DNA from 4 places in the Pseudarthrobacter sp. MEB009 genome. Region 1 is predicted to be linked to each of the others. Evidence: riboswitches for the same ligand, from Rfam matches in the RefSeq annotation. Region 1 holds a riboswitch; each other region holds the start of a gene.
What was found. A riboswitch is a leader RNA that binds a small molecule or an ion and turns the genes downstream of it on or off. The one in region 1 is predicted to bind thiamine pyrophosphate.
Positions count from the first base shown of each region.

Region 2: another riboswitch for thiamine pyrophosphate. It lies ahead of thiD (bifunctional hydroxymethylpyrimidine kinase/phosphomethylpyrimidine kinase); the one in region 1 lies ahead of thiC (phosphomethylpyrimidine synthase ThiC).
Region 3: another riboswitch for thiamine pyrophosphate. It lies ahead of thiO (glycine oxidase ThiO); the one in region 1 lies ahead of thiC (phosphomethylpyrimidine synthase ThiC).
Region 4: another riboswitch for thiamine pyrophosphate. It lies ahead of QRN07_RS05495 (ECF transporter S component); the one in region 1 lies ahead of thiC (phosphomethylpyrimidine synthase ThiC).

Region 1 covers NZ_JARVTC010000011.1:148,750-152,179, forward strand. Annotated here, with positions in the region: gene thiC (phosphomethylpyrimidine synthase ThiC) at 1-1,716, opposite strand, end outside; TPP riboswitch at 1,711-1,818, opposite strand; gene QRN07_RS10455 (amidohydrolase family protein) at 1,969-3,051, shown strand; gene QRN07_RS10460 (VOC family protein) at 3,144-3,430, shown strand, end outside.
Region 2 covers NZ_JARVTC010000002.1:119,799-123,228, reverse strand. Annotated here, with positions in the region: gene rplU (50S ribosomal protein L21) at 1-165, opposite strand, end outside; gene thiD (bifunctional hydroxymethylpyrimidine kinase/phosphomethylpyrimidine kinase) at 429-1,985, opposite strand; TPP riboswitch at 1,975-2,072, opposite strand; gene QRN07_RS00710 (Rne/Rng family ribonuclease) at 2,198-3,430, opposite strand, start outside.
Region 3 covers NZ_JARVTC010000007.1:279,008-282,437, forward strand. Annotated here, with positions in the region: gene QRN07_RS07185 (RNB domain-containing ribonuclease) at 1-535, opposite strand, end outside; gene thiE (thiamine phosphate synthase) at 584-1,291, opposite strand; TPP riboswitch at 1,319-1,437, shown strand; gene thiO (glycine oxidase ThiO) at 1,430-2,689, shown strand; gene thiS (sulfur carrier protein ThiS) at 2,686-2,922, shown strand; gene QRN07_RS07205 (thiazole synthase) at 2,927-3,430, shown strand, end outside.
Region 4 covers NZ_JARVTC010000006.1:148,399-151,828, reverse strand. Annotated here, with positions in the region: gene QRN07_RS05505 (response regulator transcription factor) at 1-219, shown strand, start outside; gene QRN07_RS05500 (heme-degrading domain-containing protein) at 239-781, opposite strand; TPP riboswitch at 854-995, shown strand; gene QRN07_RS05495 (ECF transporter S component) at 1,064-1,687, shown strand; gene QRN07_RS05490 (ABC transporter ATP-binding protein) at 1,687-3,234, shown strand; gene QRN07_RS05485 (energy-coupling factor transporter transmembrane component T family protein) at 3,231-3,430, shown strand, end outside.

The sequences.
Region 1 (3,430 bases):
CGCGGCCTGCGCTTCCGCGGAGCCGTATTCGTCCCGGATGTCCTGGCTGATCCGCATGGAGCAGAACTTGGGCCCGCACATGGAGCAGAAATGCGCTGTTTTGGCCGGTTCCGCGGGCAGGGTCTCGTCGTGGAAGGCCTCCGCCGTGACGGGGTCCAGTGACAGGGCGAACTGGTCCCGCCACCGGAACTCGAACCGTGCCTTGGACAGGGCATCGTCGCGTTCATGCGCTCCCGGGTGGCCTTTCGCCAGGTCAGCGGCGTGTGCGGCGATCTTGTAAGTGATCACGCCCGTTTTGACGTCATCCCGGTTGGGCAGGCCCAGATGCTCCTTCGGTGTGACGTAGCAGAGCATGGCCGTGCCGTACCGGGCGATCTCCGTGGCGCCGATCGCTGAAGTGATGTGGTCATAACCCGGAGCGACATCCGTGACCAGCGGTCCCAGGGTGTAGAAGGGGGCGCCCTTGCACAGCTCCTGCTGGCGTTCCACGTTCTCCCGCACCAGGTGGAAGGGCACGTGGCCCGGGCCTTCAACCATCACCTGCACGTCGTATTCCCAGGCCCGCTGGGTGAGCTCGGCCAGCGTGTCCAGTTCGGCGAACTGGGCGGCGTCGTTGGCGTCGGCAGTGGCACCCGGCCGGAGGCCGTCACCGAGGGAAAACGCGACGTCGTACCGCGCGAATATTTCGCACAGCTCGTCAAAGTGCGTGTAGAGGAAGTTCTCCTGGTGGTGCGCAAGGCACCAGCCGGCCATGATGGAACCACCGCGGGACACGATGCCGGTGACGCGGTTGGCGGTGAGCGGCACGTAGCGGAGCAGGACGCCGGCATGCACCGTCATGTAGTCCACGCCCTGCTCGCATTGCTCAATCACCGTGTCCCGGAAGATCTCCCAGGTCAGGGCGTTGGCTTCGCCGTTGACCTTCTCCAACGCCTGGTAGATGGGCACGGTCCCGATCGGGACCGGGGAGTTCCTGATGATCCACTCCCTCGTGGTGTGGATGTCATCGCCGGTGGACAGGTCCATCACGGTGTCGGCGCCCCACTGGGTGGCCCACTGGAGTTTGTCCACCTCATCGGCGATCGAGCTGGTCACCGCGGAATTGCCGATATTGGCATTGATTTTCACCAGGAACGCCTTGCCGATGATCATCGGCTCGGACTCGGGGTGGTTGATGTTGTTCGGGAGGATGGCGCGGCCGGCGGCGAGTTCGCTGCGCACCAGTTCAACGTCGCAATTTTCGCGCAGGGCCACAAACCGCATTTCCCGGGTGACGATGCCGTTCCGGGCATAATGCATCTGCGTGACGTTCCGCCCGCCGACGGCGCGGCGGGGCACCGGATGCGCTCCCTTCCACTCCGCGGAAGCCGCTCCGCGGCGCACCGCGGACCGGCCGTCGTCGAGCAGGTTCCGTTCCCTGCCGCCGTACTCCTCTGTGTCCCCGCGTGCCGCGATCCACTCCGTCCGGAACGGCGCCAGGCCCAGGACCGGATCACTTCCAGGGCCCGCAGTCCGGTAGGTCCGGAACGGGGAGTTTGCGGTACCTCCGGGGGAGGGCTCCAGCGCAATTTCCGTCACCGGAACTCTGATCCCGGCGGCCTGGTCTTCGAGGTAGGCCAGCGAGTGCGAGGCCAACGAACGGGTCTCCGCCCCCGTGCCGTCCCCGGTAGCAGGCAGATTTTGGGCAGGGTTGAACGGTGTTTTGGATGTATTCAAGGAATACTCACTTCCTTCGCCGGCATTACCCGGACAGGTTCGACGGTCGCAGGCTGCGTCAGCCCGATCTCAGCCCCTGCAGGGGCACCCGTGTGGTCACCAAGAAGCTACCACAAGCCCCGACCGGGGGTGTGTCACACTGCGGTGCTAGCCTGCATGCGTGACCACTAGCCCACATAAGGCCCAGGACGGGCCGCCACAAAAACCGTTTCCGGGCCCCCGGCGGCCGTCCGCTTTTCAAGGTGCGCGACAGTGACCCAGGTACTGGAGTTCAGCGGCCCGGTCCTCACCGGACCGGATACCGTGCGGCACGGCATGTGGTCGGTCGATGGCGTGCTGACGTTCAACCGGCCGCGGCAGGCACCCGGGAAAACCCTCGACGGGTGGGTCCTTCCCGGTTTTGTGGACGCGCACTGCCATCTGGGCCTGGGGCCGGGTGGCGCCGTGGGCCGGGAAGAAGCAGAGCAGCAGGCCCGCACGGACCGGGACGCCGGCACCCTCCTGGTCAGGGATGCGGGCGCACCGCTGGATACCCGCTGGCTGCAGTCAGGACGGGAGTTCCCGGTGCTTATCCGGGCCGGCAGGCACGTGGCCCGCACGCGGCGGTACCTGCGGGGATTCGCCGAGGAAGTGGAGCCGGCTGACCTGGTCCAGGCGGTGCGGAAGCAGGCGCGCGACGGCGACGGCTGGGTCAAGCTTGTGGGCGACTGGATTGACCGGGATGCCGGTGACCTCGCACCCTCCTTTCCTGCCGCCGTCGTCCGTGACGCCATCGCGGCGGCGCACGACGAAGGCGCCCGCGTTACCGCCCACTGTTTTGCAGCGGACACCCTGGACCAGATGCTGGACGGCGGCATCGACTGCATCGAACACGCCACCGGGCTGCAGCCACGGCACCTGCCGCGTTTCGCTGAACAGGGGGTACCCATCGTGCCCACCCTCATCAACATCGCCACCTTTCCTGACATCGCGGCCAGGGCGGAAGCGAAGTTCCCGCGCTACGCCGCACATATGCGCTCACTGTGGGAGCGGCGGGCGGAGCGGGTGCTGGAAGCCTTCGAGTCCGGGGTGCGGATTTTCGCGGGCACCGACGCCGGCAGCGTTATCCGGCACGGCCGGATCACGGACGAGATCCTTGCCCTGCATGGAGCCGGCCTGCCCATGGCCGCAGCACTCGATGCGGCCTGCTGGGCGGCCCGGGACTGGCTGGAAGCGGAAGGCATCCGCGAAGGGGAGCGGGCCGACGTCGTCCTGTGCGCAGGGGACCCGCGCCTCAACCCTCTGGACATCACCCGGCTTTCGCACGTGGTGCTTGGCGGGGAGTTGATTCGCTGAAGCCCTCGCACCTCGCTTGGAATAAATTGAAGCTTCAAGTAATTTTAAGAGTGAAGGCCCCCGCACCGAGGGCCCAGCACCAGGAGCACCCAATGACCGCAGCAGCCAGCAGCAGTGACCTTCTTCCCGCCGACCTCACCATGGGCACCGTGATGCTCAAGGTAGGCGACATGAAGGTCATGACCGATTACTACCAGCGCGCGCTCGGCCTGGAGGTGGTGGCCGAGCAGGACGGTGGACTGTACCTGGGCCGGCTGCAGAAGCCGCTGGTTCACCTTGCCCCAGCCCCCGGCCTGAACCTGCCCGGCATGGGAGAGGCGGGACTCTTCCACACCGCCCTGCTCTTCGAGGACCAGTCGGCGCTGGCCGCTACGGTGGC
Region 2 (3,430 bases), on a different contig from region 1:
GGCCAGGTCAGCAGCAGCGGTGGTGATCTTGTCACCATCCACCAGGAGCAGCGCGGGCAGCTCAATGGTGCTGCCAGCTCCACCGGCGACGCGGTTCAGGGTAACGAAGTCTCCAACGGAAACCTTCTCTTGCCGGCCGCCTGCGCGGACAATCGCGTACACCACTTGGGAACTCACTTCTCTCGACGTTTATTACTAAATTTGCGTGCGGAATCCAACTCGTAAATGGCTGGTTTCTCGCTGTGCCTCAACGCCGTGGGGTCATAACCCAAGTGTTGGCGTAAGCACCGAAGATCAAGAATACGCTAATTCCGTCGTCGGCTGCAAATGAGGCTGGCAGCGGCGGGTCGCCTGTGATAGCAACCACAGGCATGTACCGGCGCGGTACCGTGCCCCACCATAGTACCGGTACCGGAGCCGGCCCGCGTTCAGGAGTGCAGCCGCGGCGCGTCGAAGAATTCCATTTCAAGCCGGCAGGAGTGCCGGAAGGCGTCCACCATGGCTGCCCGCCCGGCTTCGGAGGAGTTGCGGGCGGCTTCATCAACAATGCCGATCGCCCGCCTGGTTGCCGCAGCAAAGTCCTCATCGGCGTACGTCCGCAGCCAGGCCGCGTAGGGGTGCCCCGCCGGCTCCCCCGCCGCGACGAACTGTGCATGGAGCGTCCGGCCGACTTCCGCGTAGAGCCAGAAGCACGGCAGGACCGCGGCGGCCAGCACCGCGTAACCGCCCGACGCCGAGGCCGCGGCCAGGTGGTCGACGTAGGACTTGGTGACGGGGCCAAGGTCCGGCTGGATGGTCCGCGACGCCAGCCAGGTCCGGTGCAGCTCCGACTCGACCTCAAGGCATTGCTGCGCGGAGCCCGCCCAGAACAGCTGTTCGGCTTCGGTGGGTGCCAAGGCGCTGGCGCGGGCCAGGACCCGCGAGTAGCCGTTAAGGTACAGGGCATCCTGGGAGAGGTAGTAAGCGAACTCACGCTCCGGGAGCGTGCCGGAGACCAGGCCCTGGATGAACGGCAGTTCGTAGATGGCTGCCAGGTCCGCGGCGGCTTCCTTCCACAGCAGCGCCTCGAACCGGCCGGGCGCAGGGACGGCCGTGAGGTGGTGGAAGTGGTGGACCGGTCCGTTGCCGGCGCCGACACCCAGCCGGTCCGACGCCGAAAGGGCACCGGCCAGCCACGGCTTAACTTCGCGCAGCGCGGCTTCCCAGTCCCCCAGCCGCGCCTGCACCGTGGCCATGGCAGAGGACAGCGAGCACCCGGTGCCGTGGCTGTTCCGGGTATCCACCCTCGCGCCCGGCACTTCCACCACCTCGGGGCCAAGCAGGCCCGCCGTGTTCACCAGCGCGTCAGGGCAGCCCGGTCCCTGCAGGTGGCCGCCTTTGACCAGGATGGTGGCCCCGGTGGCGAGGGCCAGGAGCCTTCCCTGGTCCAGTGCCCCCGCCCAGGTCTGTTGGACGTCGCCGTCCACCAGGACAGCAAGTTCGGCCAGGTTGGGGGTGATCAGGTGCGCCAGCGGCAGCAGTTCCCGCAGCGCTGTCTCCGCCGGAGCCTGCAGCAGCCTGTCGCCGCTGGTGGCCACCATAACGGGATCAAGGACCACAACGGCGGGCCGCACCTCCTCGAGCCAGGTGCGGACGGTGCGGATGGAGTCAGCATCGCCCAGCATGCCGATTTTGACGGCGTCGATGGTGATGTCCGCGCTGACAGCTTCAAGCTGCCGGGCCAGGAAGTCCGCCGGCGGGATATGGACAGCCTGCACCCCCAGGGTGTTTTGCGCCGTGAGGGCCGTAATGGCGGCCATTCCATAGCCACCGTGCGCAGCGATGCTTTTAAGGTCCGCCTGCACCCCTGCCCCACCGGACGGGTCGGAACCGGCGATGGAGAGCACCCGGGGAATGACCCGGCGAATGGCTTCCGAGGTGTCCGCAGCAGGCGTGGTGGCAGCAGCAGGTGTGGCTGCGCCAGGCGCGGTAAGGGTCGAAGACAAGAGACATCCCTTCGCCGGTGCTAACCGGACAGGTTCAACGGGTGTGGATCTCAGCCGGCCCTGTGCGCGGCACCCCGTGTCGGTCCCCAGCCTAGCTGTTCCGCCACCGGTGCGGGAAAGTCGCTGCCTGTCTTAAAACGCCGGAGGCCCCGGAACCGGCACTGATGTGCGGTTCCCGGCCTCCGATGCAGGTGGGGCAGTGCCCCTGGTCCCTAGAGCTCCGACGCCGGAACGCCCACACCCAGGATGATGGGTGCAGCGGCCGGTGCCTTGGCGGCGGCAGCCGCCGCGGGCTCCGGTGCCTTAGCGGAATGGGTGTGCGCAGGGGTGGCCGACGGCGCACTCTGGTGCTGCTGCACCGAGGTTTCGTTGGCTGCGCCCTGGGCACGGCTGGCACTGCGGTTGCGGCGCGGCCGGCGCTGCGTTGACTGCTCCAGCGTGTGGTCCGAGTAGTCCTTTTCCGGGGCTGCGGCGGGCGCAGCAACGGGGACTGCAGCCGGCGCAGCTGCAACGGGTGCTGCCGCTGCGGGAGCAGCTGCAGGTGCCGTCAGCGGTTCGCCGAGGTGCGCGAAGGCTTCGGCCAGGCGGTCCAGCGTGAGCGCCGGCTGCGACTGCTGGTCACTGGCGTGCTCAACAAACGGAAGGACAACTTCCTCTCCCCCGAAGGTCAGCACCGCCCCGGGGCGTGCGGGAGCGTCGGCGTCGTGCGAACCGGCGTCCACGGGCGTGGCGGGTACCTGCCTGGCGGCGGCGATTTCGTCGTCGTGCAGGTGCGCGGCGTGCGCGGCTGCTGCGATGTTCGCCAGGGCCAGCCGGGTGGCTTCAGCCTTGGCGTGCCGCTCCGGGTCCACGGGTTCCGGGTGCACGGTGTGCGCCTGGACCGGGGCTGCCGGCGCCAGCTCGGGCTGCTGGCCGCCACGGCCGCGGCGGCGCTTGCGCTCCGGGCGTGTGCCCTGCTGGTTGTTGTCAACGCGTTCGGGGCGGGGCTCCGGGCTGCGGAAATCGTTGGGACGGTGTTCCTGCCGGGTGTCGGCGCGCTGGACGTGGTGCTCGGCTGCCACAATCGTGGCGCGGCGGTGCTCCACCGGGTCGTCGTGGGTGACCACACCGCGCCCGGCGCAGGCCTCGCACTGCTCGCCGAAGACTTCCAGGAGCCCGGTGCCCATGCGTTTGCGGGTCATCTGGACCAGGCCCAGCGAGGTCACTTCGGCCACTTGGTGCTTGGTCCGGTCCCGGCCCAAGCATTCCACCATGCGGCGCAGCACCAGGTCACGGTTGGATTCCAGGACCATGTCGATGAAGTCGATGACGATGATGCCGCCGATGTCACGGAGCCGGAGCTGGCGGACCACTTCCTCGGCAGCTTCCAGGTTGTTCTTCGTGACGGTCTCTTCGAGGTTGCCGCCGCTGCCGGTGAACTTGCCGGTGTTGACGTCCACCACGGT
Region 3 (3,430 bases), on a different contig from region 1:
GCGCGCCCCTATAGCTGAGTTTCTCCCGGCTGCGGACCCGTGCACGCCGTACGGTCACGGACGTGACCCCTGCGCGGGCGTCCAGCCGGAAGTCCCAGACAAACGCCGGGCACTCCTGGTCCGGCAGCAGGCTGCCGGCCGCTTCACTGATCACCTCGGGGTGCAGCGGGATCCGCCCGTTGGGGGCGTAAAATGTCTGGCCGCGGCGCCAGGTCTCGGCGTCCAGGGGCCCGCCGGGGGCGACGAAAGCGGGCACATCGGCGATGGCATACAGCACGTGGTACCCGTCGCCGTCGCGCTCCATAAAGACCGCCTGGTCCAGGTCAGTGGAGGACGCCGGGTCAATGGTGACGAATTCAATGCCGGTCAGGTCCTCGCCCGGCAGCTGCAGGGCCGCCACGGCGGCCTCGGCATCGTGGACGGCATCAGCCGGATATTTGCCGGGCAGCTCCAGCTCGACCCGAAGCTCACTGAGGGCGGCTTCGAGCGCGTTGTTGTGGTCGTGGACCTGGGGTGCAAGCCGGTGATGTGGCACGTTGCCCAGCGTAGCCCGGTTTTTTCCGAACGGGCAGGGACGCTGCCGCTACGCGTCTGCGGATTCCAACGCGCTGCGCAGGGAAGCCGCGGCTGCTGCGGGATTCGGGGCATCGGTGATGGCGCGGACCACCACCACCCGGCGGGCCCCAGCGGCCACCAGCTCACCGATGTTGCCGTCATCCACGCCGCCGATCGCGAACCAGGGAACGTCGTCGCCGGCTGCGGCCGCGGCGTAGCGCACCAAGTCGAGTCCGACGGCGGCCCGGCCGGGTTTGGTGGGCGTGGCCCAGACGGGCCCCACGCAGAAGTAGTCCAGCGCCGCAGGTCCCGCGGCTGCCGTGAGGGCCGCGTCCACCTGGTCCGGGGTGTGGCTGGACAAGCCGATGGCGGCGTTGCCGTTGAGCAGGGTGCGGGCGGCGGGCAGCGGCAGGTCCTTCTGGCCGATGTGGAAAACCGGGGCGCCGGACAGCACTGCGACGTCGGCCCTGTCGTTGACAGCCCAGAGCCGGCCATGCCGGACTGCGGCTTCCTTCAGCACGGCCAGGAGCTCCAGCTCTTCGGCCGCCTCGATGCTTTTGTCGCGAAGCTGGATGATGTCCACCCCACCGGCAAACGCCGCGTCGACGAACCGGGCAAAGTCGCCGCGGTCCTTCCGGGCATCGGTGCACAGGTACAGCCGTGCTGCGTGGAGCGCGGCCGCGCCGGGAGCGGTGGCCAGGGGATCAGCGGCGGCAGGGGAGTGGGTCACATTCATGGCTGCCAGCCTAGTTCCTCTAGACTGGCCGGGTACTGCGGGAGCCCGCGGCAGCTGTCACAAAGCGCCGGGCTGAGAGGGCGTCAGAGCCGACCGCTTGACCTGATCCGGGTAATGCCGGCGTAGGGAAGGAGACACATGGGCGCCCTGCCTGCTACCCCCGATGACCGCCCGCACGGAGCGTTGGAAGCCGACGTTGCAGTGATTGGCGGCGGCGTGGTTGGCCACAGCATCGCCTGGGAGGCGTACCGCTCCGGCCGGTCCGTGCTCCTGATCGATGACGCGCCGGGCGCCGGTGCCAGCTGGGCCGCCGCCGGAATGCTGGCGCCGGTGAGCGAGCTGCATTACCAGGAAGAGGACCTCCTGGAGCTGATGCTTGCGGCCGCCGCCCTCTGGCCCGGTTTCGCCGCGGATCTCGCCGTCACCGGCGGGGACCCCGGATACCTCACGACGCCGACCCTAGCCGTGGGCGCCGACGCCGCCGACCGCCGGGCGTTGATGGACCTGCGCGCTGTGCAGCAGGCGAACGGTTTGACCGTGGAACCGCTCACCATCCGGGAGGCCCGCCGCCGGGAGCCATTGCTGGGCCCCGCCATCGCCTGCGCCTTCGATACTCCAGCAGACCACCAGGTGGATCCGCGGCTTCTGCTGGCCAGCATGCGGCGTGCGCTCGCCGGCGATCCGTTTGCGGTAGCGGCCAAGGCCAGCGGCTTGCTGTGGGAAGACGGTGCCGTCGCAGGTGTGCAGCTCGCCGGTGGCGGGACGGTCCGGGCGGCCGAAACCGTGGTGGCCAACGGGCTGCAGGCGGCAGCACTGGGTGGCCTTCCCCCCGGCCTGAGCCTGCCGTTGCGGCCGGTACACGGCGACATCCTGCGGCTCGCCGTGCCACAGCACCTGCGCCCACTGCTGGGCTCCACAGTCCGCGGTCTGGTCCACGGCGTCCCCGTCTACATCGTGCCGCGGCAGGATGGCACGGTGGTGATCGGCGCCACCCAGCGCGAGGATGCCCTGGCCGGCCCCACCGCGGTCTCCGCGGGTGGGGTGTATCAGCTTCTGCGGGACGCCCAGGCCCTGGTGCCTGCCGTTGCCGAGCTCGAGCTGCTGGAGAGCACCGCCCGGGCACGGCCCGGCACTCCGGACAACGCTCCCCTCCTGGGCCGGGTGCCTGCACCGGACGGCACCGGTGCGGACGCGGGCTTCGGGATGGCCGCGCACGTGCCGGGCCTGATCATTGCCACCGGCTTCTTCCGCCACGGCATCCTCCTGGCCCCCGCAGCCGCAGCCATCTGCCGCGACCTGATGGACGGTCACGCTGATCCCCGTTGGGCACCCTTCAACCCCGCCCGGTTCTCCGGTTTTGCCCCTCACCTTCCCCGCACCATCAAGGAGACAGCATGAACATCACCCTGAACGGAACTCCACATGCGGTGGTGGACAGCGCGTCCATCAGCATGCTGGTCAGCCAGGTCACCGGCCGCGTCCTCGCAGCCAATGGGCAGGCCGCCGACGGCGCACGGCTGGGGGTGGCGGTGGCGCAGAACGCCCAGGTGGTGCCGCGCAGCCAATGGTCCGCCACGGCGCTCGCGGACGGCGACGACGTTGAACTCGTCACGGCAGTCCAGGGCGGTTAGGGCCATGGCCAACACCAACACCGAACTGCTGAACCAGGCCGGTGGCACAGGCCGCGATGACCTGGTCATTGACGGCGTCGCCCTGGCCTCGCGGCTCATTATGGGCACCGGTGGCGCCCCCAGCCTCGACGGGCTCGGAGCCGCCCTGATCGCTTCCGGGACGGCCCTGACCACCGTGGCCATGCGCCGGTACTCCACGGCAGAAACCGGCTCGCTGTTCCAGCTGCTGGTGGACCACGGCATCCGGGTCCTGCCCAACACCGCCGGCTGTTTCACCGCCCGCGACGCCGTCCTGACCGCCGAACTGGCCCGCGAAGCACTGGAGACGGACTGGGTGAAACTCGAAGTCATCGCCGACGAACACACGCTGCTGCCGGACGCCGTGGAACTGGTGGATGCCACGGAACAGCTGGTTAACCGCGGCTTCAAGGTGTTTGCCTACACCAATGATGACCCCGTCCTGGCTTTGCGGCTGGAGAACCTCGGAGCCGCCGCGGTGATGCCGCTG
Region 4 (3,430 bases), on a different contig from region 1:
CAGGCGAAGGCCGACCTGGTGCGCTACCTTCGCCATGACAGCTACGATGGCTCCTTTGTGGGCGCCACGGAGGAGCGCGCGGTGGAGGTCCACGTCAGCAACCTCCGTAAACGTCTCGGGGAAAACCCCAGGAAGCCGCGGTGGGTGGAGACGGTGCACGGTGTGGGCTACCGCCTCACGCCGCCGGTGCCGCGCCGGCAGGGCAGGCAACAGGACTGAATGCTGAACCCGCTGCTTTTCAGCTGCCCTGGGCCGGGGTGAGGATTTCGCGCAGGGCTTCGACCACCAGGTTGTGGTCCTGGACCTGCGGGAGGCCGGACACCGTGACGGTGGCGACGGACCCGACGCCGGCCACGTACAACGGGAATGACCCGCCGTGGGCTGCGTAGCGGGACTGGTCGAACCAGGCGTTGTCCTCGATCCGGCCGCCGTTCCGCCGGCCCCGAAGGCCCACCAGCAGGGACGGCACCTCGTAGCGGGCCGCTGTGGCCTTCTTCGCCCGGATCCACTGCTCGTTGTCCGGAGTGGCGCCGGGAAGCGCCACGTGGAAGAGCACCTGCTCACTCCTGGAAATATCAATGGCAATGGGCAGGCTCCGCTCCTTTCCCAGCTCCACCAACAGCAATCCGAGGTTCAGGGCGTCATCCAGCGAAAAGCCGGGAAACTGCAGTTCCCTGGTCTCGGCTTCGATCCTGGCAATGAAGGCCTCCAGCGAACCCTCAGGCTGGGCATCGGCGGAGTCCGGATCGAAGTCGGTCACAAGCGGTGAATTGGCGGTCATGGCCCACAATCTACCCCGCCCAGGTGTAAACTGGGCAGGCCCAACAGGGCAGCTTTAACCAACCACTGAAACATTCAACGACAGGGGAGCGCAGCCGTCGGGCATCACTGGCATTTGCCAGGATCCGCAGGTGGGCGCTGAGAGTGCGGACAGCCGCAGACCCTCGAACCTGATCCGGTTAGTACCGGCGCAAGGGAGTCGAGTTCTCGAAGTGCGCGGAAAATGGCGGCAGCAACCGCCACCCGTGTCCACTTTCCCCTCCTGTTACCCAGGAGGACCACCATGAGCACTGCAGCAATCAAGAAGACCACCAGCAGGTCCTGGCGCGTCGTGGACATCGTCGTCGCGGCCCTGATCGCGATTGCCGGCGGCATCATTTTCTGGGCCTGGTCCCAGGGTGCCGCGGCCGTTTCCGCGCCGATGAACGCCGTCTATCCGCCCCTGACCGGCCTCCTGGCCGGCGGCTGGATGATCCCGGCCGTCCTGGGCATGCTGATCATCCGGAAACCAGGTGCCGCGCTTTTCTGCGAAACCATCGCCGCGACGGGTGAGCTGTTTATGGGCTCGCAGTACGGCGCGTCGGTGCTGTTTTCCGGGTTCGTCCAGGGCCTGGGCGCCGAGATCATTTTCGCCATCTTCGTCTACCGGAAGTTCAACCTTCCTGTCTCCCTGCTGGCCGGCGCGGGTGCCGGACTCTTCTGCGGCCTGAACGATTCGTTCGCGCCGTGGGGCTGGAACATTGCCTATTCGGGCGGCGACAAACTCGCCTACATCGTCTTCACCGCCATCTCCGGCGCAGTCATCGCCGGCGCCCTCTCCTGGATCGCCACCCGCGGCCTGGCCAGGACCGGCGTGCTGGCTTCCTTCGCCTCTCGGAAGGCCGCATCGGAGCCTGCCTTCTCCTGATGCCTGCACCTTCCCAGCACGGCAGCCCGGCGGTCCGGCCCGCAGCGGTCAGTGCCCACGGGTGGGGCTGGCGCCATGCCGGCCGTACCAGGCCCGCCGTCCGCGCCCTTGACCTGGATATCCGGCCCGGCGAGCGGGTCCTCCTTTTGGGCCCCTCCGGAGCCGGTAAGTCCACGCTGCTTCACGCCCTCGCAGGGGTGCTGGGGGATGCGGACGACGACGGCGAAGCGGCGGAGTCGGACGAGTCCGGTTCGCTGCTGGTGGACGGCGCCCCGCCCAGGTCCCGGCGCGGGCGCGCCGGCCTGATGCAGCAGGACCCGGAAACGCAGGTGGTCCTTTCCCGGGTGGGCGACGACGTTGCTTTCGGCGCCGAAAACCTTGCGGTGCCCCGCGACGACATCTGGACCCGTGTGCACGAGGCGCTGGCCGACGTCGGGCTTTCCCACCTTTCGCTGGACCACCCGACGTCGGCCATCTCCGGCGGGCAGAAGCAGCGCCTGGCGCTGGCGGGAATCCTTGCCATGCGGCCCGGCCTGATCCTGCTGGATGAGCCAACGGCGAACCTGGACCCGGCCGGGGTGCTGGAGGTCCGCGACGCCGTGGCCAGGTGCCTCGACAAAACGGGGGCCACCCTGGTGGTGGTGGAGCACCGCGTGGGCGTGTGGAAGGACCTGGTGGACCGGATCGTGGTGCTCCAACCGGGATCAGCGTCGGACCCGGCCGTGCTCCTGGACGGGCCGCCGGATACCGTGCTGGAAGGCGCCAGGGAGATGCTGAAAACCGCCGGTGTCTGGGTCCCGGGGTATGCCCCTGCCACGCGCCACCGCACGGCGGGATCCCCGGCCGACGGCGACCTGCTTCTTGCCGCGGACAATCTGGCGGTGTCCCGTGAACGGCCCCGCCGCAGCAGGTTCCGCAAAATTCCGCCGGTTCCCGTCCAGGAAGGAATCGACGCGCAGGTAATTTCCGGGCAGGCGCTGGCCATCACGGGTCCCAACGGCGCCGGAAAATCCACCTTCGCCCTGACGCTGGGCGGATTACTGGCTCCTGTTGCCGGGACCGTCGAGGCCGCTGCCACTCTTGGCCAAGGCGCCGGACCGGATCCCTACCGCTGGAAGGCCGAGCAGTTAATCGAGCGGATCGGCACGGTGTTCCAGGAGCCTGAACACCAGTTCGTCACCGGCCGGGTGCTGGACGAACTGCAGTTCGGTCCCAGGCACCTGGGCCATGGCGCGGAACGGGTGGATGAGCTGCTGGAAAGGCTGCGGCTGACCGGTTTGGTGGACGCGAATCCCTACACGCTCTCAGGTGGCGAAAAACGGCGGCTTTCCGTAGCCACCGTCCTGGCCGCAAGTCCCAGGGTCCTGATCCTGGACGAGCCCACCTTCGGGCAGGACGCCAACACCTGGGCCGAGCTGGCATCGTTCCTCACCGAACTCCTGGACACCGGCACCGCCGTGGTCTCGGTGACGCATGATGCCGAATTCACCGCCGCCCTGGGCGGGGCCGAGCTGCGACTGTCAGCTCCGGAGCGGGTGGCGCCATGAGGCAGGAGCTGAACCTTCCCGGCGGAACCGCCGTGCTGGCCCGCGCCAACCCGCTGAGCAAATTTGCCGCCGTTTTCCTGGTCACGCTGGTTCTGGCGCTGTCCATCGACTGGGTTTCCGCGTCCGTTGCGCTCGCCTGCGAACTGCTGCTGTTCCCCCTGGCGGGGCTCACGCTGACGCTGCTGTGGCAGCGTGG